DNA from 2 places in the Chromobacterium sp. FG89 genome. Region 1 is predicted to be linked to the other one. Evidence: riboswitches for the same ligand, from Rfam matches in the RefSeq annotation. Region 1 holds a riboswitch; the other holds the start of a gene.

Region 1 (4,177 bases):
GGAAGACATCCGCGACAACGAACAAACCATCATTTACTGCCTGCACAACAAGGTGGGCCACCTGGGCATCTTCGTCTCCGCCGGCATCGCCAACCGCGAGCACAGCGAGTTCGCCAGCGCGCTGGACCTGATCGACGTGCTGGCCCCCGGCCTGTACGAGGCCGTCATCGAAGACGTGGCCCCCAACACCCCCGGCCAGGAATACATCAAGGGCCGCTACATCATCCGTTTCGAAGCCCGCGAAGTGGCCGACATCCTGGCGCTGGACGACGGCCGCGAAGACGAACGCGCCTTTGAAGCGGTGCGCCGCGTCTCCGAAATCAACCAGGGCATTTACAACCGCTTCGTTTCCCCGGCCGTGCGCGCCGTCAGCAACGAAGCCAGCGCCCAATGGCTGCGCCAGCTCAACCCGGCGCGGCTGGAACGCACGCTGATCTCCCCGCTCAATCCCTGGCTCGGCTGGCTCAAACCCGCCGCGGAATACGTGCGCGCCCACCGCCGGCCGGTGAGCGCGGACAACCCCTTGTGGCGGTTGCAAGAACAGTGGTCTAGCTGGATGACGCAAAGCCTGGACCGCTACCGCGACCTGCGCGACGCCGCCACCGAACACTGCTTCAAAGCCGTGTACGAATCCCCGTGGCTGGCCTCCGTCGTGGGCGTGCAGCCCGCGCGCGAAGCCCGCGCCGCCCGCTGCGACAGCTGGAACAAACAGGAAAGGCTGCAACTCAAGCGCCAGGTGCTGGACCCCGCTTACGAAAGCGGCTCCCTGGCCGACGGCTTCGTGCGCTTGCTCACCTATGTGGCGATTGGCCGCGGCATCATAGACGAGCGCCCGTTCAACGCCATCCGCCGCATCATGCGCGACATCCGCCACGAATACCCGCTGACCCTGATGGAGCTGAAAGACATCGCCCGCAAGCAGGTTTTCCTGGTGCGGCTGGACGAAGCCCGCGCGCTGGCCGGCCTGCCCAAGCTGCTGCCGGAAGAACACCGCCGCCGCCAGGCCTGGCAGCTGGCGCATGAACTGCTGGCGCTCAGCGGCGACATCGCCCCGGAACAACAGCTCAGGCTGGACCAAGCGGCCCACGCGCTGCAACTGGACACCCGCGCGCCGGCGGCGCCGGCCATCCTGCCGCCCGCCGAGCCGGCCATAGCGGCAGCCTCAACCGTTCCCGCCGCGGCCCCCGCCGCCAAGGCCAGCGCGCCCGCCAAGAAAGCGGCGCCGCCGCGCAAGCCGGCCGCCAAAGCCCCGGCCAAGCCCACCGCCGGCAAGCCCAGCGCCGCTGCCGCCAAACCCGCTCCGGCCGCCAAACCCGCCAGCAGCACACCGGCCGCGGCCAAGCCGGCGCCCGGCAAACCCCCGGCGGCCAAAACCGCCAAAGCGCCAGCGGGCAAAGCCAGCGTGGCCAAAGCCCCCGCAGCCAAAACCCCGGCCGCGCGCAAACCCGCCGCCGGCAAGGACGCGGCCAAGCCCAAAACGCCGAGCAACTAAGCATCAGCCAGCGCAAAAACGCCCGGACAGCCAAACCGCCGTCCGGGCGTTTTCATGTTGATACCGCACTGCAACATTTTTGCCTCGCCCCATGTATACAGTCGTTGACTGAACAATACAGCAAACGCTAATATCCTTGCCTGCTGCGGGAGAGAGGGGCATGCGCCCCCGCCGAAGACGCAAACTCCCATAATCGCTCAGGCAACAGTACCGCAGCCCATGGATACCAGCCGATTGGAGAGAGGCCCTAAGCGCCCGTTCATCATCTGCTACGCTTCAGCGAGAGCGCGTCGGATGATGTGACCGGCCCTTAGCCGCCCACCGAAGGGGCAAGTGACACCCGGCAAGGCCCGCACACAGGCCGCGCCCGTCATCTAACTCTCAGGTAAAAGGACAAGGGGAGAGGCAATGCCGGCAGCGCCGCGCCCATGCGCGGCCCGCCGGCCGTGCTCAGAACGTGCTCACGATCTCGCGAGCAAGGACGAGACAAGGCGAAAACAGCTGAGAAAGCGGAATGTACACGTGGTACATGAGCATTTCGAAGCGGGTTTCAACGCCGTATCGTCGCAGCGCAGCAGATCGTGCACCAGCTCTCAAGGAAAACCCGTGTTCGAAACGCTTGCCCAGGCTGCGCGCCACCTGGCATGGCCCGCCCATTGCCAACCCATTTTCCCACCCGGCTTCGCCGCTCACCTCGGCGCCAGCCTGTTTGACCATTGCAACTACATGCTTACCCTGATCTATCTGATCGCCATCACCGCGGAAGCGATGACCGGCGCGTTGGCGGCCGGCCGCCGCAATATGGACATCTTCGGCGTTACCGTCATCGCCTTCCTCACCGCCCTGGGCGGCGGCACCGTGCGCGACATCGTGCTGGGCCGCTACCCGATAGGCTGGACCCAACACCCGGAATACGTCGGCCTGGTCATCGCCGGCGGCCTGGCCGCCGTGTTCGTGGCCCGCTATATGAAACGCCTGAGCCGCGTCTTCCTGGTGCTGGACGCGCTGGGCCTGATCGCCTTCACCATCATAGGTTGCGGCGTGGCCCAGTCCATGGACTACCACCCGGTGGTGGTGGTGATGGCCGGCATGATCACCGGCATTGCCGGCGGCATCCTGCGCGACGTGCTGTGCAACCGCGTGCCGGTGGTCTTCCGCCAGGAGCTGTACGCCAGCGTCTCCTTCGCCGTGGCCCTGCTCTACCTGGGCCTGATCAAGCTGGGCGTGCCGCACGATCTCAACGTGCTGGCCAGCTTCGCCGTCGGCCTCGCCATCCGCCTGGCCGCCATCTGGCGCGAATGGCGGCTGCCGGTGTTCATGTATCGGCACGACCTGCATTAACTAACCCTAACTGTTTCACCGCTGCGCTGCGGCATCAGGCTTGAATCCCCGCCAGCAGCAGGAACAAGGCCGCCTGGCTGGACACGCCCAGCTTGGCGTACAGATGGCGGCGGTGCACCTTGGCGGTTTCCAGCGAAATGCCCAGCTCGCGCGCCACGCCCTTGGTGGAGTGGCCGCCGAGTATCAGCAGCGCCACCTCCACCTCCCGCTTGGTCAACGGCGAGGAGCCCTGCGCGCGCAGCGCCTCCTCCAGTTCCCGGCGGCTCTGCCTGCCCGTCCTGGCCGCCGGCTGACGCAGCCCTTCGTCCAGACGCGCGGCCAGCCGCGACAAGGGCAGCAACCAGGGCGCGAACAGATTGCAAACGCCCAGTTCCTGCTCGCTGAAGCGGCGTTTGCTGCCCAGCGACAGAGACAGCACGCCCTCCGGCAACACTTGCAGAAACTGGATTTCATCCGCCACCACATTGCGCGAAAAGTAACGGCGAAAGTACTCCGTCTCCCGGAAACGGTCCGGCGCCACCTCGTCCAGCCGGTACACGCCGGCGGCCGGGCGCTTCAGCGCAAAACCGTAAAACGGGTCCAACAGATACAGGCCGCGCCGGTAGTCGGCGAACAAATCGTCGGCGGCGTAATTGGCCGCGTGATCCGCCAGCACCCACGGCGGCGCCTCCTGGCGAAACAGCACCGCCACCCAGGTATCGAAACTCAGGCGTTCCCGTAGAAACGCGGCCAACCCTTGCCAAAAGGCCGCGTTGTCGACGCCGTCCAACAAGCGCCCCAATTGCTGGTGAAACACCAGATCCGCCACATTCAGCTGCATGCCAGCTACCCCGATCAGGTTAGTCCCGCCTTCCGCTCTAACGCTTTCGCGTGATGTCCGCCGCCAAGGGGACTGACTAGTATGGCTCCAGCCTGCGCGACAAGACCAGCCGTGATGTGAGCGCTTCCCCCACCCCGTCGCGCCGCCTGAACAGGAGTGATCGCCATGCCCATGCAGGATCTGGCCTACTGGCAAGACCGCGCCGCCGATTTGCGCTCGCCTTGCCTCGCCTTCATCAACGGCCGCTTCGTGCCCGCCGCCGACCGGCGCACCTTCACCGACACCAGCCCCATCCATGGCCGGCCCCTGGCCGAGATCGCCCGCTGCGGCGAGGCCGATGTCGAACGGGCGGCGCGGGCCGCCCGCGCCAGCTTCGAATCCGGCGTCTGGTCGCGCTGTCACCCGCGCCAGCGCAAGACCGTGCTGCAAAAACTGGCGGCGCTGATCCGCCGGCATGGCGACGAACTGGCGCTGCTGGACTGCCTGGACATCGGCAAGCCCATTGCCGATGCGCTCCATATCGA
Region 2 (4,177 bases), on a different contig from region 1:
CAATTATGCCGAGGAATGGTGGCATTACGATCTGGGCGACTGCCTGTGGGGGCAGGCGCTGGGCGTGGATTGGATCTATCCGTCGATGGAGGCCGAGCCGGAGAGACCGGCCTGATCGCCAGGGCCGCCGCGGGGGCGCGGCGGCCCATGGCCTGGCGCTAGCCGGTCAGCGCCTTCAACCAGACCAGCGCGGCGCTGGCACCCGCGTCCGGCACGCCCAGCGCCCGTTCGCCCAGATAGCTGGCCCGGCCCAGGCGCGGCCGCATGGAGGCGGTTGCCGCGCAGCCGCGCTCCGCCGCTGTCAGCGCCGAACGCCAGGCCGTCTCTGGAGTCTGTCCGGCGTCCAGGGCGGAGGCGAAAGCGTCGGCGGCGGGGGACAAGGCGTCCAGCATGGTGCGGTCGCCCACTTGCGCGCCGCCCAGTTCCGCGACGGCGGCGACGCCGTCCAGAAAGGCGGCCGCCCAGTCCTTCGGGGTGGGCGGGGTCGTCGTGTCCAGCCGCCGCGCCGCGCGCAGCAGGGCGGTGGAGTAGAAAGGCCCGGAACTGCCGGCGATGGCTTGGCGCAAGGCCTGGCCGACCGCGCGCAGCGCCGTGGCGGGGTCGCTCCATGCGCTGTCGGGCAAGGCCCGGATCGCGGCCGCGCCGCGCTGCATGCTGACGCCCAGATCGCCGTCCCCGGCCGCGCCGTCCAGTTCGGTCAACAGCGGCTCGGCGGCGTCCAGCGCGTCGGCCGCGGCCCAGGCCGCGGTGCGCAAACGGGGATCGGCCGCGGCGGCCGAGGGCGTGAAAGCGTCGCGCGGCGGCGCGGCGCGCAGCTGGCGTTGCGCCGGCAGACGGCCTGAGCCGGGCCAAGCCGGCGCCAGGGTGGTTTGATCCAGCCAGTTGAGGCGCTGTTCGTCCAGCGCCATCAGGGACAAGGAGCAGCCGGGCATTTCCAGCGCGGTCATGAAGTTGCCGCTCCAGGCGCGTTCCACCTGTAGGCCGCGCAGGCGCAGATGAGCCAGCGCGGCGCGGGCGACGATGGCCAGCTCCATCGGCGGCGTGCCGCCCAGGCCGTTGACCAGCAGCGCCACCCTGTGTCCCGAGCGCCAGCCGCGGTCTTGCAAGATGGCATCCAGCAGCGTTGCGCACAAATCGGCGGCCGATGGCGTCGCCACGCGGCGCACGCCGGCTTCGCCGTGTATGCCCAGGCCCAGTTCCGCCTCCCCGCTGTCCAGTTGAAAACCGGGGAGGCCGGTGGCCGGCACCGTGCAGGCGCCCAGGCCCACGCCCATGGTGGCCACTTGTTCCGCAGCCTGCCGCGCAGCGGCGGCGACCTCGGCCAGGCCGGCGCCGGAGGCGGCCGCCGCGCCGGCGATCTTGTGCACCAGCACCGTGCCGGCGATGCCGCGCCTGCGCGCCGGCTCCACGGTGTCGCGAAGCGCCACGTCGTCGGCCACCACCACGCTGTCGACGGCGATGCCCTCGGCGCGGGCCAGTTCCGCCGCCAGGCCGAAGTTGAGCCGGTCGCCGGTGTAGTTCTTGACGATGAGCAGCACGCCCTTGGGGCCGGCGACGGCGCGGATCGCCGCCAGCACGGTGTCTACGCTGGGCGAGGTGAACACGTCGCCCACCGCGGCGGCGTCCAGCATGCCGTGGCCGATGTAGCCGGCGTGGGCCGGTTCGTGGCCGCTGCCGCCGCCGGAAATCAGCGCCACCTTGTCGCGCAGGCCGCCGGCGGGAAGGTCCGCCCGCAGCAAGACGTTTTCTTCCTCGAGCAGCGCCAGGCCGGGCAGGGTGTCGGCCAGGCCTTCCAGCATCTCCCGCGCCACATGGCGCGGATCGTTGATCAGTTTTCGCATCGCGGTTTCCTTTCCAGATCGGATAGAGATCGTGCTTGGTCAAGATGGATGTCATCTTACGATCAGCGCCGGCGCAATGGGGTGGTCATCTATTTTTTGATCGATAAGGAAATGAAATATGTTCGTAATCGATCTTAAACGAAGCAATGCCGGTTCAATGTTTTGCGATTTCGAATATTTTAAGTCATTGTTTAAGTTGAAGATAAACACGGCTTGCCAAGCCCCGGCCCAGCAACCATAATCTGGCTCGTCATGCAGGAGAGAGTGGCCGTCCGCGCCACCGCCGAAGGCGCAAGCGCACCCGCAATCGCTCAGGCAAAAGGACTGCATCATCGGACTGGCCGCAGCCAGTTCGCCGAATCTGGAGAGCGGCATCCGCGGATGCCCACCGAAGGGGCTAACGGCCGCAAGGCCGGAAAATCTCAGGTGCAGGGACAGAGGGGTGTAGGGAATAGAGCAACACTACACGCTTTTGCTAAGGACGCACCGATGACGGCCCCGAAACGCACCCCCCTGTTTGAATCCCATATCGCCGCCGGCGCCAAGATGGTCGATTTCGCCGGCTGGGAAATGCCCATCCATTACGGCTCCCAACTCAAGGAACATGAGATCGTGCGCAGCGACGCCGGCATGTTCGACGTTTCCCATATGACGGTGCTGGACATCAGCGGCCCGGACGCCAAAGTCTGGCTGCAGCGCTTGATCGCCAACGACGTGGCCAAGCTCGGCTTCGAAGGCAAGGCGCTGTATTCCGGCATGCTCACCCCCGACGGCACCGTGGTGGACGATCTGATCGTCTATCTGACCTCCTACGGCTACCGCATGGTGATCAACGCCGGCACCACCGACAAGGACCTGGCCTGGATGGAAGGGCGCAAGGCGGATTTCGACGTGGACATCAAGGTGCGCCGCGATCTGTCCATCCTGGCGGTGCAGGGCCCGCAGGCCATCGCCAAGGTCTGCGCGGTCAAGCCCGAGCTCGCCGACGTTATCCAGGCCTTGAAGCCCTTCCAAGGCCAGCCCGCCGGCGATTGGTTCTACGCCCGCACCGGCTACACCGGGGAAGACGGCCTGGAGGTGATGCTGCCTGGCGTCGAGGCCGCGGCCTTCTTCCAGCAACTGCAGGCCGCCGGCGTGGCGCCGATCGGTCTGGGCGCGCGCGACACCCTGCGCCTGGAAGCCGGCATGAATCTCTACGGCCACGATATGGATGAAACCGTTTCCCCGCTGGAGGCCGGCATGGGTTGGACCATCGCCTGGGAACCGGCGGAGCGCGATTTCATCGGCCGCAAGGCGCTGGAGGCGCAGAAAGCCGCCGGCCTGAAAACCAGGCAAGTGGGCCTGGTGCTGGAAGGCCGCGGCGTGCTGCGCGAAGGCCTGAAAGTGGTGGTGGAAGGCGTAGGCGAGGGCGTGATCACCAGCGGCACCTTCTCGCCCACCCTCAAACACTCCATCGCGATCGCGCGCGTGCCGGCCGGCACCGGCGATACGGCGCTGGTGGACCTGCGCGGAACCTTGACCGAGGTGCGCGTGGTCAAAATGCCGTTCGTGCGCAACGGCAAAAAAGTTTTCGCCTGAGCGGCGTGCTTGGGCAGGCCGCGCGACGCGGCCGGGAATATCGTTTAAGACCTGGATTTGACTGGAGACACTCATGAGCAACATCCCCGCCGAACTCAAATACGTTGAAAGCCACGAATGGCTGCGCCTGGAAGCCGACGGCTCCGTGACCGTGGGCATTACCGAGCACGCGCAGGAACTGCTGGGCGACATCGTTTTCGTCGAATTGCCGAAAGTGGGCGCCAAGCTCGCCAAGGAAGAGCAGGCCGGCGTGGTGGAGTCGGTGAAAGCCGCTTCCGACATCTACTGTCCGATTGCCGGCGAAGTGCTGGCCATCAACGAGGAACTGGAAGCCGAACCGGAACTGGCCAACGGCGAGCCCTACGGCGCCGGCTGGTTCTTCAAGATCAAGCCGGCGGATCCGGCGGACCTGGACGCCCTGATGGACGCCGCCGCCTACGCCAAGGAAATTGGCGCCTGATGGTGAAAACCGCCTCGCAGTCCTAATCGACCGCGAGGCGTTTTTTTCGCCCGGATATCCAGCAACACCCGATTGGCCGCGCAAGCCGCGGCGCGGACGGCAAGCACAGAAGGCCCCGTACTCATGTCTCTCTCCGAACTTTTCAACCGCAAAGAATTCATCTCCCGCCACATCGGCCCGTCCGACGCCGAGCGCGAGCAAATGTTGGCCGCCATCGGCGTGGCCTCCATCGATGAACTGGTGGCGCAGACGCTGCCGGCCGACATTCACCTGAACCGCAAGCTGGAGCTGCCGGATC

Evidence for each region. Region 1 has a riboswitch for glycine ahead of ACODRW_RS18290 (trimeric intracellular cation channel family protein). Riboswitches for the same ligand answer to the same signal wherever they lie in the genome.
Region 2: it holds a riboswitch for glycine, as region 1 does, so the genes downstream of both, gcvT (glycine cleavage system aminomethyltransferase GcvT) here and ACODRW_RS18290 (trimeric intracellular cation channel family protein) in region 1, are expected to answer to the same signal.

Annotation. Positions count from the first base shown of each region.
Region 1 is NZ_JBMDIQ010000020.1:26,087-30,263, reverse strand. It holds gene ACODRW_RS18295 (DUF3141 domain-containing protein) at 1-1,492, shown strand, start outside; glycine riboswitch at 1,629-1,715, shown strand; glycine riboswitch at 1,717-1,899, shown strand; gene ACODRW_RS18290 (trimeric intracellular cation channel family protein) at 2,099-2,833, shown strand; gene ACODRW_RS18285 (LuxR C-terminal-related transcriptional regulator) at 2,868-3,653, opposite strand; gene ACODRW_RS18280 (aldehyde dehydrogenase) at 3,819-4,177, shown strand, end outside.
Region 2 is NZ_JBMDIQ010000018.1:73,790-77,966, reverse strand. It holds gene ACODRW_RS17325 (M15 family metallopeptidase) at 1-115, shown strand, start outside; gene ACODRW_RS17320 (dihydroxyacetone kinase family protein) at 159-1,841, opposite strand; glycine riboswitch at 2,087-2,178, shown strand; glycine riboswitch at 2,193-2,289, shown strand; gene gcvT (glycine cleavage system aminomethyltransferase GcvT) at 2,331-3,419, shown strand; gene gcvH (glycine cleavage system protein GcvH) at 3,493-3,879, shown strand; gene gcvP (aminomethyl-transferring glycine dehydrogenase) at 4,003-4,177, shown strand, end outside.